DNA from 3 places in the Psychrobacter sp. CX21 genome. Region 3 is predicted to be linked to each of the others. Evidence: predicted binding sites of a transcription regulator. Region 3 holds the regulator's gene; each other region holds the start of a gene.

What was found. The regulator PhoB, encoded in region 3, activates phosphate uptake and scavenging genes when phosphate is short. The targets are predictions, from matches to a motif close to TGTCATNAANCTGTCATAA.
Region 1: a site for PhoB is predicted at 2,614-2,632, ahead of pstS (phosphate ABC transporter substrate-binding protein PstS). Genes of this name have one in related genera too.
Region 2: a site for PhoB is predicted at 4,645-4,663, ahead of AC2SLP_RS03900 (NAD(+) kinase). Genes of this name have one in related genera too.

What each region holds. Positions count from the first base shown of each region.
Region 1 is NZ_JBXYJG010000007.1:103,745-109,875, reverse strand. Features, by position in the region: gene pstA (phosphate ABC transporter permease PstA) at 1-28, opposite strand, end outside; gene pstC (phosphate ABC transporter permease subunit PstC) at 232-1,182, opposite strand; gene pstS (phosphate ABC transporter substrate-binding protein PstS) at 1,340-2,503, opposite strand; gene AC2SLP_RS05995 (septal ring lytic transglycosylase RlpA family protein) at 3,036-3,398, shown strand; TPP riboswitch at 3,542-3,681, shown strand; gene thiC (phosphomethylpyrimidine synthase ThiC) at 4,072-6,093, shown strand.
Region 2 is NZ_JBXYJG010000004.1:98,815-104,945, reverse strand. Features, by position in the region: gene AC2SLP_RS03910 (heavy metal translocating P-type ATPase) at 461-3,370, shown strand; gene AC2SLP_RS03905 (Bax inhibitor-1/YccA family protein) at 3,463-4,185, opposite strand; gene AC2SLP_RS03900 (NAD(+) kinase) at 4,764-5,753, shown strand; gene AC2SLP_RS03895 (YeaC family protein) at 5,919-6,131, shown strand, end outside.
Region 3 is NZ_JBXYJG010000014.1:58,801-64,931, forward strand. Features, by position in the region: gene phoR (phosphate regulon sensor histidine kinase PhoR) at 1-545, opposite strand, end outside; gene phoB (phosphate regulon transcriptional regulator PhoB) at 908-1,609, opposite strand; gene dtd (D-aminoacyl-tRNA deacylase) at 1,739-2,179, opposite strand; gene asd (archaetidylserine decarboxylase) at 2,376-3,266, shown strand; gene AC2SLP_RS09015 (L,D-transpeptidase family protein) at 3,359-4,192, shown strand; gene AC2SLP_RS09020 (DUF1287 domain-containing protein) at 4,241-4,915, opposite strand; partial or broken gene AC2SLP_RS09025 (HD domain-containing protein) at 5,177-5,779, opposite strand; gene AC2SLP_RS09030 (MFS transporter) at 6,058-6,131, shown strand, end outside.

The DNA.
Region 1 (6,131 bases), on a different contig from region 3:
CTAATGTTGCACTGGAGTGTGATGTCATGTTGTGATCCTATCAATACCTGTCATACCAATTTGAATTTGTGTCACGCTTAGGTGACTAAATTTACTATAGTTAAAGACGTCTAAAATAATTAAAAGGCAACCGAGTGCAGGTACTACTCATATAGGCTTAGCAAGGATAACGCCGTAACCGTTTAGTTGTTCGCTGACTATAAGCTACTTTTCTATTTACACCACTTAAAATTAGTTACCCGCTCTCTTATCAATTCGTGACAACATAATTTTGGAGATGGATAAAACAACAAAGGTAATGACAAAAAGTATCAACCCTAAATGTAATAATGTAGCAACGTGCATTTCACTTGAGGCTTCTGCAAATTCATTTGCGATAGCAGAGGTTATGGTGACACCAGAACCGAAAAGGTTGGAGTTGATGTTGTAGGTATTACCTACTAAGAAGGTGACCGCCATGGTTTCGCCCAAAGCGCGACCCAGTCCTAAAATAACACCCCCGACCACACCAGCTTTAGTGTAAGGTAAGATTATTTTATACATAACCTCCCAAGTGGTTGCGCCCGCACCATATGCAGATTCTTTTAAAAGCTCTGGTACTACTGAAAAAACATCGCGCATCGTTGCCGCAATAAATGGAATAATCATAATGGCTAAGATAAGCGAGGCGGTGAAAACACCGATACCTAGTGGCGGGCCACCAAATAGGCTGCCTATCATTGGGATAGGCCCGAGATGCTCAATTAAAAAAGGTTGAACATACTTGGCAAATAAGGGCGCTAATACAAAAAAGCCCCACATGCCATAAATAATTGATGGGATACCTGCCAATAGCTCAATTGCCATACCTAAAGGTCTACGCAACACTACCGGACAAAGTTCAGTTAAGAAAATAGCAATACCAAAGCTTACGGGCACCGCAATTAAAATAGCAATAAAAGAGGTGACAATTGTGCCGTAAATTGGCGCTAATGCTCCGTATTCATCATTGACGGTACTCCAATCAGAGCTGGTATAAAACCCAAAACCAAACTCTTGAATACTCGGCCACGCACCTATAATCAACGATACGAGTATGCCGCCTAAAGATAACAGTACTAGCAAAGCGAACAATTTGGTCAAATTGACAAACAGAAAATCGTTTCTTTTTTGTTTTGCTAGCTGAGCGTGTAAGTCAGACATGGTGTCCCCAACGTATGGTTTTCTTTGGCTTAAAAAATCTTGGGCTAAAATCTTTTTCTTTATATAACTTTTGTTTTAAGTAATAAGGCAAGTAAATGAGAGGTCATTTACTTGCCAGTTGCCTTAAGTGTTCATTGACAGTGACAAGTCAATCTTGTTACTTAGCGGTATAAACAGGTTGACCATCAGCGCCAACCACTTTATTCCACTCATCTTTAAATAAAGCAACGGCTTCGTCTGGGAAAGGAACATAATCTAGGTCCAGCGCAGCTTGATCGCCTTCGTTATAAGCCCAGTTAAAGAAGTTTAATGCGCCAGCAACTTTCTCTGGATTTTCTGGGTTTTTGTGTACTAAGATAAAGGTGGCAGCAGCGATAGGCCATGCATCGGCAGTGTCTGAGTTTGCAATAACCTTGTAGAACCCTTCTGCTTGTGACCAATCAACGTTGCCAGAGGCCGCGAATGAGTCAGCTGATGGCTCAACACGATTACCAGCGGCGTTAACCATTGCTGTATGCGACATATTGTTTTGTTTGGCATAAGCATACTCAACATAACCGATTGAGTTAGGGGCTTGTTTTACCATACCCGCAACGCCTTCGTTACCTTTACCACCAACGCCTGTTCCAGTTTTATCCGTTGGCCATTCAACACTTTTATCAACACCCACATTAGCCCAGTCGCTCGATACTTCATTTAGGTAGTAAGTGAAGTTAAACGTCGTACCAGAACCATCTGAGCGGTGAACCGTCGTAATATTAGCATCAGGAAGCTCAACGCCCTCATTTAGGGCAGTAATCGCAGGATCATTCCACTTGGTAATTTTACCTAGATAAATATCAGCCAGAACTTCACCACTTAATACCAATTGACCAGGCTCGATACCTTCAACATTAACCACTGGTACTACGCCGCCGATAACGGTAGGGAACTGGATAAGACCCGCTTCATTCAAATCTTCTGGCTTAAGTGGTTTATCCGATGCGCCAAAATCAACCGTTTTTGCTTTGATTTGTTTGACACCACCAGATGAGCCGATAGAGTTATAATTAACTTGTCCTTTAGTAGCGCTTTGATAGTCAGCTGACCATTTTTGATAAATAGGTGCTGGGAATGAAGCGCCCGCGCCGCTGACATTCATTTCTACGCCTTCAATATCGGTATACTGATCTGTGCTAGTAGTCGTAGCTGGAGCTTCACCAGTAACAGGTGCTGTTGCTGCGGTGTCATCTGTGGTTGTAGCAGTGTCTTCTGTTTTTGTATCGCAAGCAGTTAAACTTAAAATACTGGCAACTGCTACAGCTAATAATGAATGGCGCATGGTCTCTCCTAAAGAGTTATGAGTTATAGCTATCAAATATTAATATTAGGAAGTTGACGGTTGTTATAATGTCGACTTCGTTATTGGAATGATGCTATTTTGCGCTTCAAATATGACAGTTTGATGAAATATTTAATTTTTGTATAAATATGTTAATCCAATAGTCTCATTAGCGTAGCCAGTTAAAGGACAGTTTTATGCGCTTAATAGTTTGGAAAAACTTCATTAAGACTTCATTAAATAGGTACGATGAAATTAAGAAATATACGAAAACCTTTAAATATAGATAACTCCTTATACTGTAAGCTTTCTTTACATTTAGTTAACGCTTTAGAAATATATTTAATACCTAACACCTGTATAATTCGTGCACATTAATTTGGTACGGCAAGTTTTTTAATTGTTGCAACTCGGCAAATATGCCTCATATAGTTGTATTCACGAAATTTGTAACATTCAGTTTATTACACCTCGTTTGTGACACCTAGTTTGTGAATAGTTCCAATCATTAAAATTATTACAGGTATGACCTATGAAAAAACTTTTTATGCCCTTTACGCTTCTGTTGACTATGTTGTTAGCAGTGCCCGCTCAAGCAGGCATGGCATCTTGGTATGGACCAGGTTTCCACGGCAAAAGAACGGCCTCAGGTGCTATATATAATATGTACGCTATGACTGCGGCCCATAAATCGCTACCTTTTGGCTCAAAAGTTAAAGTAACTAACCTTAAGAACAATAAGTCTGTCGTGGTTAAAATCAATGATCGTGGCCCATTTACGCCTGGCCGTGTTATCGACTTATCAAAAAAAGCGAATCAAGCGCTTAGCTGCAACTTATGTAAAGTAGATGTTGAAGTTATTAGTAAAGGCGATGGCAAATATCGCAGACAGTAAGTTTTGCATTTATTCACCATGCATCAATTCGATAAAGCGCCAACTTAGTTGGCGCTTTTTTATTGTCTTAAATGGTGCTGTTATTAGATTTTTAATTGACCCTGTTATTGATATCAAAGTTTGATAAGATAGCTATATCAATAATTGTAGACTCGGGGTGCAGACCTGTTGTTACTAATAATGGCCATTGACCATTAGGAATGACAATCAAGCGTTTGCTGAGACATCACCCGTTGAACCTGATGCGGTTAATACCGCCGTAGGAAAGTCATTGCAACTCCCCTATATATTATTTAACGACATAGTACATTACCGACTTTTCAATCATTCTAGCTTTTTAAGCTATATTTTGATTTCAATTATAATTGAGTAATAAATAGCCGGTTATTAAAACTACTTATTTTATAGTTATGCGCTTACTTTGTTATCGCTTAGCCTTTGTTTTACTCGCTAAGTCTGACTAGGTAAAAACGTCACTATAATTAACTAAAAATAGGTATTGCCTTAAAACTGAATTTACTTCATCTAAGGTCTGTTAATAATGAATAGGGTTTGAGCTGTCCTAATAGGCAGTCTCTGCACTCACTGAGTCTTTTTTACTTTCGGTTTTAGCTTTGATGTTAAAACCAGTGTTGACAGTTGCCATACGGCATTTGTAAAAAAGGACAGTTCCATGAATAATGCAGAAAATTTTATAAAAACCCCTGCCCACCGTAATACGAAAGACAAACTTTTTGATGAAGAAGCCCGCGATTTAACCCGTAGCCTGCCCGCATCAAAAAAAGTCTATATTGAAGGCTCTCGCCCTGACATCCAAGTTCCCATGCGTGAAATCACCTTGACTGATACCCCTACTGGTGGCTTTGGCCTTGAAAGTAGTGAAAAAAATCCGCCTTTTTATGTTTATGACACCTCTGGCGGCTATACCGATCCCAATGTTGATATTGATCTGACCAAAGGCTTGCCAAAGCTACGTGACAAATGGATTGAAGAGCGTGTCGATACCGAACGCCTAGCAGGTTTGTCTAGTAACTATGGCAAAGAGCGCGCCCGTGATATCAAAACTGCCAATATTCGTTTTGCCCATATTGATAAGCCGCGCCGTGCGAAGACTATCAATGGTAAGGCGGGCAATGTCACTCAAATGCATTATGCACGCCGCGGTATAATCACCCCTGAAATGGAATATATTGCTATTCGTGAAACCCAAATGCAGCATAAGTTAACCGACATGCGTCAACATGATGGGGATAGCTTTGGTGCCAATACGCCTAAGATTATCACGCCAGAGTTTGTGCGTGATGAAGTGGCAGCTGGTCGTGCCATTATTCCGAACAACATCAACCACCCTGAGTCAGAGCCGATGATCATTGGGCGTAATTTCTTAGTGAAGATTAACGCCAACATTGGTAACTCAGCACTCGGCTCAAACATTGATGAGGAAGTCTCCAAAATGACGTGGGCCACACGCTGGGGGGCGGACACCATCATGGATTTATCTACGGGTAAAAACATCCACGAAACCCGTGAATGGATAATCCGTAACTCCCCTGTGCCTATCGGTACAGTCCCTATTTATCAGGCGCTTGAAAAAGTGGACGGCGTGGCTGAAGATTTAACTTGGGAAATATTCCGTGATACGTTAATCGAACAAGCTGAACAGGGCGTGGACTACTTTACGATCCATGCGGGCGTGTTACTGCGTTATGTGCCTTTAACGGCTAAGCGCTTAACCGGTATCGTCTCACGTGGTGGGTCTATCATGGCACAGTGGTGTCTAGCACATCATAAAGAAAGCTTCTTATATACCCACTTCGAAGATATCTGTGAAATCATGAAACAGTATGATGTGGCGTTTAGCTTAGGCGATGGTTTGCGCCCGGGTTGTATCCAAGATGCCAACGATGAGGCGCAGTTTGGCGAGCTACAGACACTTGGCGAGTTGACTCAAGTGGCGTGGAAACACGACGTTCAAGTGATGATTGAAGGGCCGGGTCACGTTGCCATGAACCGTATTAAGGAAAACATGGATCTACAACTTGAAATGTGCCACGAAGCGCCTTTTTACACGCTTGGTCCATTGACTACCGATATTGCCCCCGGTTACGACCATATCACTAGTGCTATCGGCGCTGCGATGATTGGGTGGTTCGGTACGGCAATGCTGTGTTATGTGACCCCAAAAGAGCATCTGGGCTTACCGAATAAAAAAGATGTTAAAGACGGTATTATCACTTATAAGATCGCTGCCCATGCTGCCGACCTTGCCAAAGGTCATCCTGGCGCGCAGGCACGTGATAATGCGCTGTCAAAAGCGCGATTTGAGTTCCGCTGGGACGATCAATTTAATCTTGCATTAGACCCAGATACTGCTCGTGAATTCCACGATGAAACCCTACCAAAAGATGCGCATAAATCTGCTCATTTTTGCTCTATGTGTGGACCTAAATTCTGCTCTATGAAAATCACTCAAAATGTGCGTGAGTATGCCGCTGGTTTAGACCTACCTAATAGTGAGGTTGCCATTACGCCCAGTTCAGGTGAATTGAGCGATGATGCTCATTTAATTAAAAAAGTAGAAACTGAGCTTGTCGGTCAGGTGGGAGAAGCTAGCTTTGATGAGGTGCAAAAGGGTATGCAGGAAATGAGTGAAAAGTATAATAGTGAGGGGCGTAAGCTTTATAAGGAGGTTTAGTCCTCTCAATTGCAACGCACAAAAAAAGCTTGAACCTT
Region 2 (6,131 bases), on a different contig from region 3:
TTTACCAACTGAAGATGACAGGGTTATGATGACGTAAAAATTTATGATTTTCAATGCTATTAATTAAAACCACACCGCGATGCATGTTTAGCGCATTGTTTTCATCTATTTTCCATACAACTTGGGTTTGAAGCACATTCAGTGACTGTTTATAAGCTTTTAAACGTATTAAAGCATTTAATATGAAATTATTTAAACAGACACCGTATTTAATTTATTAGGGACACGACCTAAACTAACCAGCATGCTATAAGACGGCGTAGTATAATATAATTAACTTCATAGAATTACAAACCTAGGGCATCAAATTTAGAAAAATTAATAAAAGGGTTAGTTTCCTAATTTACTTGTTTTAAAAGGTTTACCTAATTAATTATTTTTATTCGCAGCGTGCCTTATATTTTATAACTCTCAATTTAAATCAATAATCAGAGCTCATTCAATATATTGTGAAAATTATATGACCCATCCTTCTAGTTCCTCTGTAGATTCCCAGCAGAGCTCTCAAAACAAGCAGACCGATTTGGTTTATTTAGAAGACGACATTAATAACTTAGTCCTTCCACCAGAAGGATGTTGTTTTCATTGTGGAGAGCCTGTGCCCATCACACCTTTTAAGGCTGTAATTATCGGGGAATCGCGTTTGATGTGCTGTATGGGGTGCCAACTGGCCTCGGAAAGTATTGTCGAGGCAGGACTAGAGCAATATTATTTAGACCGTACAGAAATTAACCGTACCGCCAGTTTGCCTACGGAGCTTGATCGTTTAAAAGCTTATGATCATGAAGATGTTAAATCTCAATTTGTATATTCAGATGCCAATCATTCAGTAGCAGAGCTATCAGTAAATAACTTACGCTGTGCAGCTTGCACTTGGCTTATTGAAGCAAGGGTTGATGAGCTTGAAGGGGTCGAAAACTGTCAGGTTAATCTCACCAATCAGCGTATGCGAGTCGTTTGGGATGAAGACAAATTAGCCATTAGTGAAATACTGGGCTCTATCAATCAAATCGGATACGATGCCAAGCCATATCGTCAAGATACTCACGAAGCGATGCTCGCAAAACACAATAAGCAAATGCTGATTCGATTAGGGATTGCGGCACTTGGTGCTATGCAGGCTATGATGTTTGCAGTGGGTATGTATTTTGGTAAGTATACTGAATTTAGTGGCATGCTGGTTGAGCAGCGCGACTTTTTACGCTGGGTGTCTTTATTTGTCAGCGTACCTGTATTTTTCTATTGTGCCGTACCTTTTTTCAAATCAGCATGGTCAGCCATCAAAGTCCGTCAAGTCAATATGGACGTTCCTGTAAGTATTGCGCTATTCATCACATTTTTTGCTAGTGTCTATGCCACCATTATGGGGCACGGAGAGACGTATTATGACTCAGTTAGTATGTTTGTTTTCTTTCTACTGGCAGGTAGATATATTGAAAACAATGCGCGTTTAAAAGCGGCAAATATGGCGAATGATTTGGTGGTTATTGAGCCGTCATTAGTGCAGCGTATAGGCAATGACTTACCCCTGGTCAATCAGCTTATATCCAAGCAGCCTAAAGGTTCAATAGAGCAAACCGATGATTTATCTAAACTTAAAATCAATGCTAATAGTAAAAGTAATAGTAATATAAAGCCATTAGATCGGGCTCAAGGTGCTTTTTATATAACCGATGACTATAAAACTGAGCAATATACGACCGAGCAATATACGACCGAGCAATTAGATCAATTGGCAGAGATAGGGGATGGGCTGCTGACTGCCAAAACGCTCATTGACGATACTCAAACTGATTTAGGTCCTGAATCAGTGACTGCAAACGTGTTACACATCGGAGATATTATACTGATTGAGGCGGGTAGTGAAGTTGTTGCAGACGGCATCTTGTGTAGTAACACTGCAACTGTCTCGCAGAGTTTACTGACAGGTGAAAGTCAGCTTATCGTCAAAAAAAGAGGCGAGCTTGTTGTAGGAGGCTCTCAGAATGACAGTCAGCCTTTTATAATGATCGTTACAGCGTTGCCAGAAGACAGCCAAATTGCACTAATAGATCGGCTAATGAACCGAGCGCTGAGTGAAAAGCCTAAAATTGCTGAACAAGCCGATATTTGGGCGCGCTGGTTTGTCGCGCGCATATTAGTATTGTCGGTATTGGTATTCATAGGCTGGTATTTAATAGATCCATCTCAAGCATTGTGGGCGACAGTTGCTGTATTAGTCGCGACCTGTCCTTGCGCATTATCGTTAGCAACGCCAATTGCACTGACTGTATCTACCAATCGGCTGGCAAGCTATGGGTTCTTGACCACTCGCGGACATACTATTCAAACATTAGCAGATATTAGATATGTTGCTTTTGATAAAACAGGCACATTAACTTATGGCAAACCTAACTTGTTATATATTGATGATTTGCAGCATAAGGAATCCGGCACGACTCAATTCAGTTCAGAAGCGGTTAATACTGATCACTTACTTGCGCTTGCCGCTACTTTAGAAGTCGGTAGCCGCCACCCAATTGCAAAGGCTTTATTAGATGCCGCTTACCAACTGCATCTGCCAAGAGTAAGTCAATTGAAGCACCATGTTGCAGGGGGTGTAGAAGCCATTATTCATAATGCAGGTAACAACAACCGTTATCGATTAGGACATGTGGATTTTGCCTTAAATCGTACAAAATTAAACAGCGAGTCCTCGTACTTAAACGATAGCTATCCGGACTACACCCCGCAATTAGAGACGCACAACGCCAGTACAGCAGTTATGTTATCAAGACAAAAAGATAACGAGTCATCTACTGCAAATGACGACTGGGAGCCTCTGGCTATGTTTTATTTTAATGACAGTGTGCGAGAGGGCGTAGCGGAAATGATTGCGTCGTTACAAGCACAGCATATTAAAACGATCATTTTAACTGGTGATCCAAGTCAACATGCTCAATCGATCGCTAAAGAATTAAATATCGATGAACTGTATTATGGTTTATCACCTAGTGATAAGGTCAATCATATCAAAGCCCTTCAAGAAAAAGGGGAGGTGGTAATGATGGTGGGCGATGGCATTAATGATGCCCCAGTATTAGCCGCTGCTAACATCTCAACTGCAATTGCAGGTGCAGCAGATTTGGCTCAAGTCTCAAGCGATAGTGTTATATTGAATGGCGCGGTTACTGCGGTAGAGGATGCCAAGCGAATAGCAGATAAAGCGCAGCATATTATCAAACAAAATCTACGGTGGGCTATTGGTTATAATACAGTAGTTTTGATACCTGCGGCTCTAGGATATGTGCCGCCATGGCTAGCCGCCATAGGCATGTCATTAAGCTCACTTGTGGTTGTGCTCAATGCCCTTAGATTAAAAAGATCATAACTTTATAGCATCAGTATTAAAACATTTATACAAAAAAAAGGTCGAATAATTCGACCTTTATATATTGAACTTATTGAACTGTTTATTGAGCATTAGTCTTGGAAATGACTGAGTAAACGCATGAATTCAAAGTACATCCATACCAGTGTTGCTAGAATACCAATACTAAAGATCCATTCAAAATCTTCAGAAACACCTGCTGCCACGCCACGCTCAATGTTATCAAAGTCTAATAGCAAACTAAATGAAGCGATAACAACAACGAACAGACTAAAACCAATTGCAACAAGACCACCTGTTTGGAACAGGAAAGGCAGCGTTGAACCGAACAGAACAAAGCCCCACTGTACGATGTAAATTAACATAATTGCAAAAATAGCCGACATCATAATTGAGCGGAATTTTTCATTGACTTTAATCATTCCTGAACGGTAAAGTCCTAGCATTACCGCCGCAGTGACAAATGTAGCCGCTAACGCATTAAGGGGAATGCTGGGGTCAATGGCCATGAACATAATAGACACACCGCCCAAGAATAAACCCTCTAAAATGGCATAAGGTGCTGCTAGAGATTTGGCTTTTTGTGGTTTAAACGTCATAAATATCGCTAAACCAAATGCGATAAACATACTACCAAAGGTGACCATTTGCACCATGCCACCACTAATACCACCACTTACAATAAAGAAGAAGAAGCTCAAAGCAGCAATAGCACTCAAACCCAGTAAGAAACTGGTCTTATGTATAACACCCTTAACAGACATAGACTTGCCGCCAACTGCGAGCTCTGCACGACTGACAATAGGATTTGCCATATTGTTAATTCCCTTAATATATAAATTTGAGCTTTTAAGTTACTCTATAAACGTTAAATTTTGGAACTGTCTTATTGAACTAAGTCTTCATAAACAAACAAATTTATAGCAGTATATAAGCCACAATGTAATTAAATAGAAAAAATAGTTCTTAACTAGAATAATTAATAGAGCTAATTAACGTTCATAATAGCGCACTATAATAATGTTAGTAAAGATTTTAGTGAGCATAATCGATAATGTTTGAAGCGCATTCAACATACAAAGATACCTTTATAAGGTTATAATGGTAACAAATAGACTCAAATTCAATGCTTAAATGAGAATTAAGTGATTCTAACTCAATAACTTTTTAAATAATTTCTGCTATAACCTGCTAAATTTTTCAACGCTAAAAGTATGTTTTAATGTACGCAGTTATTAATGACGTACAAAGCATAGTATGATACGCTTTAAACCTGTTATTAACCCGATATAATTACTCATTTAAATGATTATTAGATAAAAAATAATAAGGTATTTTATTTCGGATTTATCCTCTTTGATACATTTTAATCAACTTAGATCTACCAATGCCTATGGAAAGCTCTGCGCAATCTGACAAAATTCCAAACCTATCAGAATCGACACATTTTCATTCAATTAAAAACCCTGCATTTAGACGTATTGGACTTATGGGCCGTGCCAGAAAACGGGGCGTAATTACGACTATTCATGAGATTGGGCAGCGTATTAATGATATGGGCCTTGATTTATATATTGACTCTGAAACAGCTGGTTTACCAGAATTGGAACTTGAGAAATTAAATAAACTACATATGGTCAAACGTAGTTTACTTGGTGAGATATGCGATCTTGTTATTGTAGTCGGGGGTGATGGATCTATTTTACATGCCGCCCAAGCTTTAGCTAGATACCGAGTCCCCGTGCTGGGTGTCAATAGGGGCCGTTTAGGGTTCTTAACAGATGTCAATCCTGATGAAGTAGGGACCAAGTTACGTCAAGTGCTTATGGGTGACTATCAACTCGATCAACGTTTTTTACTCACAATGGAGATAAGAGAAGGGCGTGAGGTTATTCATCAGGATATGGCGCTAAATGACGTGGTACTACATGCCGGTAAATCTGTACATATGATAGATTTTCAGCTCAAGATTGATGGATTAGATGTCTACCGTCAGCACAGCGATGGATTAATTGTTGCGACGCCCACAGGCTCTACAGCTTATGCTTTGTCAGGTGGGGGTCCGATCATACATCCAAGTTTAGATGCCATATGTTTAGTACCTATGCATCCACACACCCTCTCAAGTCGACCCATAGTGGTGAGCGATCAAAGTGAAATTATTATAAGAATCCATAAAGACAATCGCACCCAGCCCATGGTAAGCGCGGATGGTAAGCAAAGTATACAAATTGATCAACATCAGCGGCTGCATATTAGAAAACATCCAGACAAATTAACCCTGATTCATCCTCCTGGATTTGATTTTTATAAAGCATGCCGTACCAAGCTTAATTGGAACGTACATGCAGAAGAATTTTCCTTAGATGGAGATGATGATTAAATAATCATTAGTTCGTCCTGAGTAAAACTTTACTTTTATTATCTATCAATAAACTTAGAAGTATACAGCTTAACCAAAACCTTGTCTTATTGTTTGATTTATACTGTAGCTTATTGATTTGAAAGTTCTAGCACTTACGTACTCGTATATGTCATAGAGGGCATCATGGATAAACAAAAAATTTTAAACGCAATGACACCTGAATTAGTGGAGTCGTTTAAATTAGCGATAGAAATTGGGAAGTGGCCTGATGGATCAAAGCTGTCGTCTGAACAGCGTGAAACTTGCATGCAGGCGGTAATGGTGTGGGAGCATGAAAACCTACCTCCGCAAGAGCGAGTAGGATATATTCATAAGCCTATTAAAAAAGATGGGTCG
Region 3 (6,131 bases):
AGCAGTGTTTCTGCTGCTTGATTCCACCACTCCAAACTGTCATTTTCATCTAATAAGATAACGGCATCCTGTAGGGCCAATAACGAGCTTCTGATTTTTTTTACCAGACCCATCATTTTTTGATGCGTTAGTTGTTCTTGTTTTTTGCTGTCATACAGCTGATTGGCAATATGTGTCATACTGCCTGAAAAATCAGGCGGTGGTAAGGTTAAAGAATGGCTCATCCATGAATAAAATTGCTGTACTGAATACAAACGCCATATAAAATATATCAGCATGCTTGCAATAATACCCCATTCAACATGCCCAAAATAATGGCCAGCAGTTGCCCCAATAACGACCATAAATAAAAGCCATTTGAAGTCTAACCAGAATAAGGTAGAACCATTGCTTTCTGGAGCATGAGTCGTATAAGCCGTTTTGTTTTGAGAGGCAGGCAGTATCCTTGGTGCATTCCCAGTAGGCTTTAAATCGTCATCTGCAAAGTCGTCTTTAGGCAGGGTGTTAGAGGAAGGGTTAGGTCTTGCAGATTTATTTTCAATCATGCTCAATTCCACGCATGTTTAGGCACGGCAGTCTTAAAAACAGCAAAATTTAACCCAATAAGCGTAACGACGCTGGTGGTTATCAATGATTCATGACCAAATTTGTTGGCATACTGACGTCTACTATTAGATAATAAGATAATGAAATTGATCGGCATGGTTCTATGATTAGTCAATAAGGGATTAGGTTTTACTATAGATGACGTCCTGATAAAGTGCAATACGCCCTAATATAAACCCAACTTAATTGGCTTATAGTTGTTGTTATAACTGGTTTAAGCCTTAAGTGTTTAAGCCTTAAGTGTTTAAGACTTAAATGTTTCATTCTTTAAGCAGCCTCAGCCTATCTACTCTACAGTGCGTTAGCCGTGAACTTGCGTTGAGAAACGGTAGCCTGTACCCCGTACCGTTTGAATAAATCCTGAATAATCATAGGGTTCAAGCACTTTACGTAAGCGTCTGATATGCACATCAATGGTTCTATCCTCGACATAAACATTACCACCCCAGACTTGGTCGAGCAGCTGCGTTCGGGTATAAGCACGCTCTGGATGACTCATAAAAAACGCTAATAAACGATATTCGGTAGGTCCAATATCAACGGGCACACCATCTGCTGATAGACGCTGGCTTACGGGATCAAGACTTAGTCCCTCAGCCATTATGGGCTTTTCCCCTGATAAGGCACTACTACGTCTTAATACTGCTTTTATACGCGATACCAGCTCACGGGTTGAAAATGGCTTGGTAATATAATCATCCGCTCCTGCATCTAGACCTTGTACTTTATTGTCTTCTTCTCCGCGTGCAGTCAACATGATGATTGGCGTCTCAGAGAGCAGCTCATCTTTTTTTAACCGACGACACAAGTCGATACCGGATTGATTACCAGGTAACATCCAATCGAGCAAAATTAGTGAAGGTCGATGGTCGACCACTTGGTTATGAGCCTGCTGAACCTCTTCGGCCTGTAAGCACTTAAATCCTGCCATCTCTAGGGTAGTTACAATCATTTCGCGAATGGCAGGTTCATCTTCTACAACCAATATGCTTTCGGTATTCATGCTAATGCTGTCCTTAAATTTACGTCTACTCTAGCGGATATTTTTATATTAATACAAATATGACCGTTATATTACAACCTATATTTATGACAATTAGATGACAAGCTGTCTAATTATCAATCTTAAACCTCAATTAATATCTAAAATAAAGTTTATAGGCCCATCGTTGTCAGCTTTTACTAGCATATTCGCACCAAACTTGCCTTCGTGCACATTTGCATACTGCTGCCTAGCATATTCAACTAACTCATTAAATAAATTGTTGGCTGCCTCAGGCGCCATTGCGCCGCCAAAATCGGGGCGACGACCTTTGTCTGTTTTAGCCATTAAAGTAAATTGTGAAACCAACAGCAGACCGCCTTTAACTTGCTGGACATTCAAATCAAGCTTGCCCGCTTCATTGGCAAAAATTCGATAGTTTAGGATTTTATCAATCATCTTTTTGGCCGTTTGTAAGGTGTCATCAGGGCCTATACCTATATACGCCAAAATACCCTGTTCTATCTTACCAACACTTTTCTCGTCTACTATCACTTCTGATTTGGTCACTCTTTGTATCAATGCTTTCATAAACTATTCCCATACTTTCAACCTATATTAACCATGATAAAATAACCATACACTATAGCCCTACATTAGAGCACAAGGCACTAGGCACTAGGCACTAGGCACTAGGCACTAGGCATTATACAGTTTTAAGTCCAATATGACGCGTAGGGTTTGCTGAATGATCACTATTTAGATAACTATAATACAAGGATATATCATGAAAGATTATATTAAAAAACATGTGCAGCAGCTACTTAGCCGTGATGGGATATTTACCACGCTGCAACATGTTGTCCCGCAGCAAAAGCTAAGTGAAACCGCAGGACGTTTAGCAGCAAGCAACCATCCTATTGTTAAAAAAGCTTTTGTGAATACATTTGCTAAAGCTTACGGCATTACGCTTGATGAGTATGCTAGAAAGAACCTAGCCGACTTTAAAAGCTTCAATGATTTCTTTACCCGCGAGCTTGCAGAAGATGCCCGTCCTATTGATGATACAGAGCATGGTATTGTATCACCCGCTGACGGTATGATTTCGCAAATAGGACATATTAAACAAAACCAATTAATGCAAGCTAAAGGTCGGGATTATGCTGTGGACCACCTCCTTGCAGATACAGACAATGCAGATGCGAATTATTACGATTCAGGAAGCTTTGCGACAGTCTATTTAGCCCCCAGCAATTATCATAGAGTGCATATGCCCTTTGATGGCAAACTCATTGAGACCCGATATGTACCAGGTACGCTATTTTCTGTGAATAATGTCACTGCCCAAAATGTGCCCGATTTGTTCGCGCGTAATGAGCGCTTGGTATGTATATTTGAGACTCAATATGGACGTGCGGCTGTGGTATTAGTTGGCGCTATGATTGTGGCTGGTATTGAGACAGTGGCTACTGGTAAAATTGAGCGCAGTGAAAACATTCAAACCCTCAAACATACTATAAACCTCAAAAAAGGTGACGAGCTTGGCCGCTTCTATTTAGGTTCTACGGCCATAGTGGTGATGCCCAAATCTGCTGGAACGACATGGCTATCAGATCTAGAAAACGGTTCGGTCGTACAAATGGGACAGCTGTTAGGCGTTGCTGGCCTCGACAGTTAATCTTGTTTTCATCGAATTTTCATTCGTTATTCTACAATTTTGCATGGGATATTGTCATACTCCTTTAAATCCAAATTTAAATTGACTGACCCATGCCAAATTCAAAATACTCCCCTGATAGCAATACTTCTAAGACAACGTCTGATAGCAATACTTTTAAGACGACCACTGATACTATTAATACGACAAAGAATATACCGATTGCTCATATTTCAGCTGCATCAAAACCGCGAAAACGTTATAAGAGAATTAAAGGATTATTCATATTAGTATTTTTTTGGGCCATCGTGGTTTTGATTATGCCTAAAGAATCAGATGAACCGCAATTTGAAGGCGCATCCACTGCGGCTCTACAATCCGCTTCAGCATCAACATCAACATCAACATCAACATCAGACGCACTATCATCACATTCATCCGCCTTATCAATCATTGATAACACAGCAAATACTCGTGAGGATGACAGTCCTTTTGTTGCCTCTTCTATTAGTCTTGAAGACGCCTCAATCGATAAAGTATATGTCGATAAGTCGAGCCAAAGGCTGTACCTGTTACAAGATGGTGAATCAGTAAAAAGTTATCACATTGCATTAGGAGATGCACCTCAAGGTCACAAACAGCAAGAGGGCGATGAAAAAACACCAGAGGGAATCTATACCCTTGATTACAAAAATGAAAACTCTATCGCCTATCGCTCCATACATGTCAGCTATCCTAATGAAACAGATAGAGCAAATGCAGCGGCACGTGGCGTCAGTCCTGGCGGCGCTATCATGATACATGGACAAATGAACGGCTATGGCGACTTAGCGTTTATAAACCAACAGCGAAACTGGACCGATGGCTGTATGGCGGTGACTAATGACGAGATGGACGAAATAATGGGTGCGGTCAACGTGGGCACACCCATAGAAATCGTTTGGTAGTGCACATTTTTGAACGCTAGTATTGATAGCATTAAAGTTTATACTTAACTAATAACGGTAATGACCTTTAATCGGAAAACGGAACAGCCCCGCTTCTTCTTTAGTACCTTGACCGATATTATGTATGATTAGCGGGGTGCCATCGCTGGTTGTCTTATCAGATACGATACCTATATGCGGTAAGTTATTGCCCGGTAGTCGCCAACTGACGATGTCTCCTGGCATAAAACTTGACTTATCAGAGGTTGATAAGCTCCGGCCATGTCTCTCAAAAAAAGTTTCAAGATTTGGCACCCGTCTATGATCGATGTTTTTATCTGTAGACTTAAGCCCCCACAGCTTAGGATAGGCGGACCAATTTTGCTTCATATCGTGATTGACCAACTGCTGCAAGTCTATATTCTGCAAACGATACGCCCGTATTACCACATCAGTGCACACCCCAGTCGACTGATCCACATCGCCACGAGGAAACGCTAAACTTCGATAAGCAGGGTCGTAGCTAACGGTAACCCCAATTTGTTTACGGGCATCGTTCGCAAGCTTATTGCCATCACTACTCGTATTAGTTGCATGCACCATGGGACTGAACCCTATCATCCCTACGACCAGCGCACCTGCAATAAACTTATGAAGATAGCGTAGTGTCTGATAGCTAGTTTTATTAACCAGCAGCGATATTTTAGAGGTTTTTATAGTACGACAAACTTTTGAAGTAATCACGTTAGGCACTCATTTTTTGGTTATATAAATTTATTTTGTACCTATTACTATAAACTACAATCGTTAAGTCCGTATAAAAATTCATATGAAAAAACTGTGAAGGTTCATTTGTTTACATCTAGTAGACTTTTATCAGTTTTAATGTGCTTTTTCAAGTAAGCTTCAAATAACACCTTAAACCAAATAAATTTTGCTTCAACTTATTCTATTAACGTTATAAACACCGGATAGGAGCTTATATTTTAAGTCTTTCTAGTCTTTTTAGTCGTCAATCAACCAGCCTTGCTTTGTGGCATAGCCAATTTGCAAAGCTATCCAATCATGTATCGCGGGGAAACTATCTGCTATAAAAGCATGCATAGTCGCTACCTGAGAGCGCTTAACCTTATTTTCACGCCAAGTTTTACCTTGAGTATTGAGATTTAGAAGAAATGGCAACAAACGATCTACGACCTTTAACAGCTGGGTTTCTGAACTATTACCGGTCTCTTACTCATCCCATATTGCTAATAAATCCGTAATGCCATTTCCAGCAGTCGCTTGTAATCTCTTGATACCTTCTCGCTCATTGATAGGTGCCTTGTCTCGAGTTTCTGCATATAAAAAAGTATCACCCGCATCGATCTCGCCTAAATCATGTACCAGGGCAAGCTTGAGTAACTTTTCATGATTGACCTCAATCTTAAACTGCTCAGCTATAGACCAACACGCCATGGCCAAATGCCATGAATGCTCTGCTGAATTTTCTAAACGGTCAGTTTGGGTAACATAACTGCGCCGGTTAACACGTTTTAGGGCATCAAGCTCTAATAAAAAACGCGTGGTTTCATCAACGCTCTTTTTACATTCTGCAATTTTTAACATAACAACTCTTATAGATAATGACTTTTGTAGGGCGTATCCCTAATAACATTAAGATAGAAAATTAGAAAAGTTTAGTTTTAGCACACGGTCTAATGTTTTCAGTAACACACGCCTCTTAAGCAAACTTTTATTAACAGACCCTATTTTTCTAAATAATGCGTATACTGTTTTGTTATTAAACGTATTATGCTAGCAAAATACAACTTTATATTATAAAGTGCTAAACACTGTTTATATTTTATGCGATATCATCAAACCGCAATAGACAAGGAATGTCGATGCAATCTACACACCCTACTCCGCCTCCCACTTCTGTGGAACATAACCGCAAAAACCCCCAACATAAATGGCT